DNA from 4 places in the Paenibacillus sp. FSL H8-0261 genome. Region 4 is predicted to be linked to each of the others. Evidence: riboswitches for the same ligand, from Rfam matches in the RefSeq annotation. Region 4 holds a riboswitch; each other region holds the start of a gene.
The links. Region 4 has a riboswitch for cyclic di-AMP ahead of MHI27_RS02650 (hypothetical protein). Riboswitches for the same ligand answer to the same signal wherever they lie in the genome.

Region 1 (2,201 bases), 3.2 Mb from region 4:
CTTTAGTTGCTGTTGCTGGTAGCTTGTATCTGAGCGAAGTATTGAAATATGAACCTTGTAAGCTTTGCTGGTTCCAGCGAATTTTTATGTATCCTCAGTTATTCCTCTTGGGAATTGCAACCTTTCGAGGGGATAAAAGGATTATCCCATATGTACTTCCACTAAGCTTGATTGGTGGCAGTATCTCGATCTATCATTATGCGGAGCAGAAGATTCCTGCGTTAAGTAAAGTGCTTCCTTGTACAATTGGTGTTCCTTGTAATAAGGATTACTTGAACTTTTTTGGATTCATTACGATTCCTTTCCTTGCATTAATCGCTTTTGCTTTAATTAGCATTTTACTTTGGTACGGACGCAAGGAAGAAGAAGTGATGGAGTTAGATACAGAGGAAAGTTTAGGATTTTGATTTTTTAATTTTAAATGATCCGAAAAAATGTGAAAAGTGATTAAAAACACGATCCAGAGGGATAATTGAAGAGAATGAAAGAGAGCATCCAATAAGACGCTGTATTTGCGCTTACTGGATGTTTTTTCATTCTTTTTTCATTTTTTTCAACGCTTTACTGTATACACTTTGTAGACTAATATTAGACCTTGTGAGAAGTTGAATATGCGCTGAATTTTCTTAGGAAAAACGGGGGAACCAAACTTGGCATATGTGCCAATGGGGTGAATCGGAATGGGTCGATTAGACTTATACCGTAGGGCTAAACCACAGCCCGAATCCGCCAGCTAACCTCGTAAGCAAAGGTGGGATAATGACCATGCATAGCATGCGGATCATTTCCGTATGCTATTTTTAGTGTCTGCATTTATGAAATCCACCAATGAAAACAGCGCGCGGAAATTCCGTTTCAGCTCCCAAAGAAAGGAACTGTATCCACCATGGTAAGCAAGGTAAAACGACTATTGATCGGGCGTCCGATGAAGTCGAACGAACTCGATCATGAAAAGTTATCCAAGGTTAAAGCACTGGCTGTCCTGTCTTCTGATGCGCTCTCGTCTGTAGCCTACGGAACGGAACAAATTTTGATTGTACTGGTGGCTGCGGGGTTTACTGCCATCTGGTATTCCCTGCCAATTGCATTAGCCGTATTGGGCCTGCTGGCCATCCTGATTTTATCCTATCGGCAGACGATTTACGCTTATCCTCAGGGAGGCGGAGCTTACATCGTTGCCAAGAGTAATCTTGGTGTTCCGACGGGGCTCTTAGCAGGAGGGTCTTTGTTAGTGGATTACATTCTGACCGTAGCTGTTAGTGCGTCGGCAGGGACGGATGCGATCACATCGGCTTTTCCAAGTCTTCATAATCACACCGTTCTTATTGCAGTATCAGTTATTATTTTACTTACTTTGATTAATCTTCGCGGAGTTACAGAATCAGCTTCATTCATCGCAATCCCAGTGTATTTGTTTGTAGTGTCGATTGTAGTGTTGATTATCTCCGGTATTATTAAATATGCAGCAGGTGGCGTACATGCGAATGTCCCTGAAATTGGCTCTGCTGTTTCTAATGTTAGTTTGTTTCTACTATTAAAAGCCTTCAGTTCTGGCTGTTCGGCACTTACGGGTGTAGAGGCTGTATCTAATGCCATTCCAAACTTTAAAGCACCAGCTGAAAAGAACGCAGCCAAGACCTTAATGGTTATGGGGGTTATACTTGGATTTATGTTTACAGGTATCACACTACTGGCGTATTGGTACGGCATAGTGCCTGATGAAAAGGCAACGGTTGTTTCACAGATCGCTGAATCGACCTTTGGCCGCGGAACCTTATATTTTTTCATTCAAGGTATCACAGCAGTAATTTTGTTCTTGGCAGCTAATACAGCTTACTCAGCGTTCCCGCTGCTCGCATTTATGTTTGCAAAAGATAAATATATGCCACATGCTTTTATGGTTCGTGGAGACCGTCTAGGTTTCTCTAATGGTATTATTTTTCTAGGTGTTCTGTCTGCTGTGCTTGTAGCTGCATTCCACGGAAATACAGAAAGCTTGATTCCACTTTATGCGGTTGGTGTATTCATTCCTTTCACATTGTCACAGCTAGGAATGATGGTTCATTGGTTTAAAACAAAACCAGCGGGATGGAAAAAAAGATTTGTTGTAAATACCATCGGTATGCTGACTACATTGACGATTACGCTTATTTTTATCATCACTAAATTCTCAAGCGTATGGATGGCTTTCATTTTCTTAC
Region 2 (2,201 bases), 1.6 Mb from region 4:
CGAATGGGAAACTCCAGAATATGTGAGGGATGCTGTCCACCAAGGCAGATCAAAAGCGCTGATTATGTTAGGTCATGCGGAAAGTGAAGCTCCAGGAATGAAATATTTAGCTGAAGTTCTGGCACAGAAATACCCAATGATTCCCACTTATTTTATTGCTGAACAACCGGTCTATCAGCTGGTTTAATTCGTATAAACCGAAATGAAGAATAAATTTGCATATTATGGAGAAAATGATTGGAAACCAGGTCACTGAGAAAGGAGTGTTTCAATGGAAATTCCTTTGGAGGCTGATGAAGTGTTAAGTCGTATCAAAAAGCTTCAAACCGATGGAAGCTCGATCAGCAAAAAACAAGTGAAGCAAAGCGATCCTGATCTTATGAGAAGTGCGCTGTTCTTTTTTCCGAGCTGGGAGCATGCATTGAAAAACGCCGATCTGTTGTAGCCATATGATTGTATAACGAAGCCGAGTGGTTCAGGGATTGATCTCTGATGGCCGCTCGGCTTTTTTTAGATATATTGAGTAAACAAGAGCAAAAGAAAGAGAAAACGAAGTGTATGCTCAATATGAAATGAAAAGCATGGCTTTCAACATTATTTTGCCCACGGCTCAACTTTACAAGAAACCTTACACGGAGTATGATTCATCACATAACTGACAATTACATAAGAAGTCCGCTTAATTTCCGTTAAGGAAAGCGGGGGAACCAACAACTGGGAACCAGTGTAACAATCGGTACTAGTTATGGGGTGAATCCTGTTCCAGGTGCATAAATGCATCCATGCAGGTAGGGCAACTCTCACTGCCCGAATCCGACAGCTAACCTCGTAAGCGTATGGAGAGAGGATGAATGGCGTATTTGATGATGAATAGCCACAGAGAATCCCTCTGTGGTTTTTTGCTGCGTTAAAAAGCAGATATAGTTGTAGAACCTATCTATGAAAGAGGTGTTAACTTTGCCTATTGCTAAACTGAATGGAACTTCGCTCTATTACGAAATCAATGGAACAGGGGCTCCGGTTGTGTTTATCCATGGACATGGATTAACACATAGTATGTTCAAGCCACAATTGGAGTATTTTTCTGATAAATATAAAGTGATTCTGTGTGATTTACGGGGGAATGGCAAATCAGGTGAATTACTGCAGGCCCCAAACGAGATTATTGAAACCCAATGTCTAGATATAATTATGCTATTAAATGATTTGGGTATTCGTGAGGCTGTTTTTGTTGGGAGTGCCTATGGGGGGCTCGTCGTTCAGCATATTGCGAAACAATATCCAGAACGAGTAAAAGCGATTGTTGTCGCGGATAGCTTTTGTAGAAGTCAGGCGTCAACGATAATCGGTAAAATCCAGCTTATGGCTGCTTATTGTAGCTGGTTAATGTATTACGCTCCAAGTGAGCTTGTACTGCCTTCGATTCGTATGATGTACCGGGAACGCTGGAATCTGGCTTATAACGAGATTAGAAGAGGACTTCTCGATAAACGTCCACGGGAATTGTATCGGCAAAGGCTGGCTACGAGCCATGTGGATTACACTAGATGCTTAAAGTCTTTTAAGCGTCCCGCCTTATGTATTGTAGGTGACTTTAGTGAATTTGGAGTTAATTGTATGAAGGATATGGTGTCTCAGCTGCCACATGCTCAGTTAGTGATCATCCCTAACGCATTAGATCCTAGTAATCTGTGTCAGCCGGAGAAATTTAATGCTATACTTCAGCGGTTTTTGGAGAAACAGCAGGAAACTCAGCAGATTAGTTGAACTTAGTGGTAAGTGAGAAATGAGGGGCGTCCCATAGCCGGGGAGTATGTACTGGCTACGGGGCGTTCTTCTGTATGTCTGTATTTTGTACAATGCTGTCTACTGATGTAAGATTAAAGTTATTCGATACTAACTATCTAAAGGAGCTGAGTCATGATGTCTCAAGCCGAAACCATAAAATTGACCTCATTATCTTCAAAAGGGGGCTGCGGCTGCAAAATCGGTCCCGCCGATCTCATGCAGGTTATTCGCAGTCTACCACCAACCGTTCCTAATCCGGATCTACTTGTGGGTCTTGATACCAGTGATGACGCTGGGGTATATCGATTAAGTGATGATCTGGCGTTAGTGCAAACTGTTGATTTTTTCACGCCGATCGTGGACGACCCTTATTCCTTTGGGCAAATTGCAGCAGCTAATGCGTTAAGTGATAT
Region 3 (2,201 bases), 550 kb from region 4:
AATCATATCTCTTGACTCCTTCCAAAAAAAGCAAAAAAGAAGAGGTTTCGCTCCTCTTCTTTTGGTTAAAGAATGTATAAGTGATGAGCGGTTGCTCTGCGATCAACGAAATGATCATCTGGCGTTCCTTAACGGTTATCATCACTATAGCTTATCAAAGAATAATTTGCAAAAGCTTCAGCCTAGTTTAACTCCGGCTTCACAGGTCCAATCACATAAACGGTACGTGATTTACGTCCGAAATTACGCACATGGCTCAGTGAATCATAATAGACATCTACTTTATTGCCTTTAATGGCACCGCCAGTATCTTCTGCTCGGCGGAATCCAAGCCCCTCGATATATACCCACCAGCCAATAGGAATTACATTCGGGTCTACCGCAATTGTACGACCTTCCGTTACGCGTGTTCCGGAAGCAGTTTTGTTACCAATACCTGGCTCTTCTGATGAATAAGCTGTCATGGAGACGTTCTTAATCATCTTCTTGTACTCAAAGTCTACGCCAGCCTTGCTTGTGACATTATTAGTCTTAGCGCTAACCTTAGCCGTTTTTGAAGTGGTGTTTGATTTGGAAGTTGTTGTAGTCTTAGCTACAGCCGGCTTAGGAAGTGCTTTGGTACCAACGGCAATAATCTTATCTTTCGTTACCGTTTGTACTTCCTTACCAATCATGCGCATAGAGGCCAGTTCTCCGTCTTGGTAGATCTTCTCAATATGCTGAATCATGACGCCTGGTTTGCCTGCCTGTGCCACTCTAACTGTTCCCACAGTAAGGGAGGGGTCTGCTGTCTTGATGACTCTGAAGGGTAAGTTAGTTGTTCGCTGTACGGTCTGTTTGTTGATGCGAACAATCTTAACCTCCATGTTTGCAGAAATGGTGGTGTCTAACGAAGGGAAAATCTTATCATGACCTTCTAGGGTAATGCCCATTTTCTCAATTGCTTTACCAATTGTGTCCTCGGTCGTATATAACGTTTTTGTTGCTCCATCCGCAGTAAGACTAATTTTCTGCGCACGATTGATAACGACACGGTCACCGTCTTTTATTTCATCACTCAGACCTAAAGATAGTTCATCATGCGGCTGCAGCGAAATTTGCTCTTTCTCCAACACATCACCAAGAAGCGCTTCCCGCGTTTCAAGCGTCTGTGTTTGCCCGTCTATTACTAAAAATAATTGTTTGTTACTTTGACCGTGTACGTACAGCAGAATAAGTAGCGCGATAGCGACTGAAATCACGCCTGCAAGTAAAAGTACGCGAGTATTTACTTGCTCCCACCGTAATGCGAAAGACCTGCTGGATGACTGCGAATCATGGGATACTTCTGGTTGGAATACGCCCATTCTCTCCATCCTCCTTACATAGCCCCGTCGTCAATTGTATATCATGAGGACTGAATTCCTTTGACGAAACTATTTGAGATTGTCACAGGACACGCACGTAATAACTTAGCGTCTCCTGCTCATGGATCGCCTGCTCGGCACAGCTACTCCCACCCCTGTTATATAACAGTATGTGGGCAACATTCTATTTATTCAAAAATAAAAAAGCCTAAAAAGAGTTCAACTGAGGACTCTTTCGTGGCTTCTCCAATATCAGAATAGAGAATGCTTGTGCACGAGGTTGCCTCTCTTACTTGCGCTTACGGGGTTAGCTGTCGGGTTCGGACGAAAGAGAGACGCCCTATTTCAGGTCACCCGCTCATGGCGGTTGCCCTTAAATTCACCCCAAAGACCACGTGAAGAAATCAAATACTGTCCTACGGCACGTCTAAACCGTATTTAAAATACAGGCATGCGGTAGGTCAATATTGGTTCCCCCGTTCTCCATACGGAGACTCAGCGAGACGATCCATGAATCAATGGCTGTCACTATAACACAGCTCACATCACTGAAAAGATGATATCCTGTTTTGATGCATGTTGTAAAGGACGATTCAACCACGTTTACGCAAAAATATGGTTAAAATATTGTAATATTCAGCCGTTTTTATATTAAAAAAGTTTAATATATCGGCCATTCTCTATTTTTCACCTGTTTTGCTCCCGTTTTCACTCAATCCCAAATCGTTCCAGTGCGTTCGCATACGTTATTTTAGCCAATTCTTCCCATGTTAACCCTTTAATTTCAGCTGCTGCCTCTGCTACAAGCTTCACATGAGCGCTCTCATTTCGCTTCCCGCGGAAGGGGTGTGGAGT
Region 4 (2,201 bases):
AGATGGGCTGCTGAAATGGCGAAGTGATTCAATCTGCTTCTGACCAAAAGCATAGCCGACAATAGTTCTGTGATGATCCTCTTCGAACCACAACGCTCCAAAGCAAACATAATTTAGACTTATCGGCTCAAGTAGCCCTTGCTGAGTTCCCCAATAATAGTGTTTCATTCCTTTCACCCCGTCCAGCATGCTATCACCCTATAGATTCAGGTAACGCAAAAACCGCAGCAAGAGGAGGACCTCTGCTGCGGTTTTGGAATACAGGTATACACACACCTGTGCCAAAGCGTGGCGGATCAAGGGTCTCTCTCTTTACGCTTACGAGGTTAGCTGTCGGATTCGGACGGTGAGAGTCGCCCTACCTATGTGAGACTTGAACAGTCTCCTTCGGATTCACCCCAAGTAGGCCATGTGGCCTGATGGTTCCCCCGTTCCCTGCAAATGCAGGAACTCAGCGTTGAATGTATTTCGTGAAATAGATTCAACCCGAATCATACTCTTTTCAAGGTGTTTCTGTAAAAACAGAAAGTGTTCTTTTGAGCGCAATTTAAACCAAATCCTGCCTACTACGACGGAAAAGGGAACCAAATAGGTATTTATTGCGAGTTATCGGGCTTCTTCCTCGCTTAATCTCGACTTCTTGTTTTCTTACCTACTAAAGGCGATTTTTTGAGATTTCTACATTTGTGGTGAATAAAATCACATGGTATGCCCGCTTTTCGCTAATGGATTAAAACTCGAGTAAACAAGAGATATAGAGAGATTGGATATCAAGTAAGCGCTATCCAACGCGAAAATAGTTTTTAATTTGCATTATTTTGGCATCAATCAGGTTTTACAATTCTTCCTGCATAAGGGTATGATTACTCCTGTTTCAACAACAATCGAATATTTGATCCGCTTAATTTCCGATAAGGAAAGCGGGGGAACCAACAATCGGCAGACGATGTGAGAGTCGGAAGCCGGTTATGGGGTGAATCCTGTAGAAGATGCGAGTGAGCTCGCATCTATACAGGTAGGGCGACTCTCACCGCCCGAATCCGACAGCTAACCTCGTAAGCGTATGGAGAGAGGATGAGTGCAATGTGACCGCTAGCGAGCCACAGAGGAGAATCCTTTGTGGCTTTTTGCTGTGCTTTTTTAAGCAAAGCATTTATGGAAAACCTCACGAAGAGGTCGTTATATTCATCATTAGCGGTAGCTTTTCTTTCAAGATCAGGGTGATCAAGCTCTGATCTTACAAGCAAAGCATTTGAGGAGAATAAGAGATGACAGATCAGAATGAATATGTACTGGTATGTGCGCCAACGAAGGCAGGCGAACATTTTATTAAGCTTCTAAAATTCAGAGGCATTAAGATGGCCGGATTGACCAACAACTTGCCTGAGAAGGCCCTACTCGAAGAGATGGGGATTGAACAAGTCGTTCTAGTTGATACCCGCCATCAGAATACTTGGTTTCGCCCGCCGTTCCCGGTAGGACGGGTATATCTGTTCGAGAGCAGCTTTACGTTATGCTGCCGCTACATTCAGATGTGCCGCACCTGGACGACACAGCCGATTTTTGTAATCACAAGCTCAATAAATCCTAGATTGGTCTATAAAAGACTTGGTGCAAGTTATGTAATCTATTCTCATAGTGGTGATGCTGATTTTCTAATCGATAAATCACCTCATCAAGGATAAAAGAAGGAGTGCGGGAGATATGATGGATCTGTATATGGTGGCTTCGTTAGCTGTAATTTACGGGTTGTTTTATGGATTTATGCGCTGGTGCGCAGGTGTAGTTGAGGATACAGGGAGGGATAAGCTGTGATTCTAGTAATCGCTGTTACCCTACTGTTGTTTGTATATCTGGTTTACGCATTGATTCATCCGGAGAAATTTTAAGGAGGGGCATTCATGGGCATTTTGCAAATAGTGGCTGTAATCGTAATTCTTATCTTGCTGGTTAAGCCGATGGGCACGTATTTATATTATGTGTTTTCTAATGAACCGAACCGTACGGATCGATGGTTTGGAGGCATGGAAAAAGGAATTTATAAGCTGATCGGCCTGAAAAAACGGGACGGTATGTCCTGGAAGAAGTATGCGCTCAGCTTTGTTTTAACGAATATCGTACTGGTTACTTTCAGCTATATCTTTCTTCGATTGCAGCGGGGTTTACCGCTAAATCCGAATGGAATTGCGGATATGGAACAG

Region 1: another riboswitch for cyclic di-AMP. It lies ahead of MHI27_RS16595 (APC family permease); the one in region 4 lies ahead of MHI27_RS02650 (hypothetical protein).
Region 2: another riboswitch for cyclic di-AMP. It lies ahead of MHI27_RS26285 (alpha/beta fold hydrolase); the one in region 4 lies ahead of MHI27_RS02650 (hypothetical protein).
Region 3: another riboswitch for cyclic di-AMP. It lies ahead of MHI27_RS00190 (3D domain-containing protein); the one in region 4 lies ahead of MHI27_RS02650 (hypothetical protein).

The regions. Positions count from the first base shown of each region.
Region 1 covers NZ_CP150297.1:3,756,937-3,759,137, reverse strand. The annotation lists gene MHI27_RS16600 (disulfide oxidoreductase) at 1-407, shown strand, start outside; cyclic di-AMP (ydaO/yuaA leader) riboswitch at 605-763, shown strand; gene MHI27_RS16595 (APC family permease) at 887-2,201, shown strand, end outside.
Region 2 covers NZ_CP150297.1:5,921,438-5,923,638, reverse strand. The annotation lists gene MHI27_RS26295 (Nif3-like dinuclear metal center hexameric protein) at 1-187, shown strand, start outside; gene MHI27_RS26290 (hypothetical protein) at 272-445, shown strand; cyclic di-AMP (ydaO/yuaA leader) riboswitch at 667-851, shown strand; gene MHI27_RS26285 (alpha/beta fold hydrolase) at 958-1,767, shown strand; gene selD (selenide, water dikinase SelD) at 1,924-2,201, shown strand, end outside.
Region 3 covers NZ_CP150297.1:41,738-43,938, reverse strand. The annotation lists gene rnmV (ribonuclease M5) at 1-6, opposite strand, end outside; gene MHI27_RS00190 (3D domain-containing protein) at 183-1,346, opposite strand; cyclic di-AMP (ydaO/yuaA leader) riboswitch at 1,628-1,857, opposite strand; gene MHI27_RS00185 (TatD family hydrolase) at 2,055-2,201, opposite strand, start outside.
Region 4 covers NZ_CP150297.1:594,062-596,262, forward strand. The annotation lists gene MHI27_RS02645 (hypothetical protein) at 1-168, opposite strand, end outside; cyclic di-AMP (ydaO/yuaA leader) riboswitch at 302-467, opposite strand; cyclic di-AMP (ydaO/yuaA leader) riboswitch at 889-1,078, shown strand; gene MHI27_RS02650 (hypothetical protein) at 1,269-1,685, shown strand; gene kdpF (K(+)-transporting ATPase subunit F) at 1,812-1,889, shown strand; gene kdpA (potassium-transporting ATPase subunit KdpA) at 1,902-2,201, shown strand, end outside.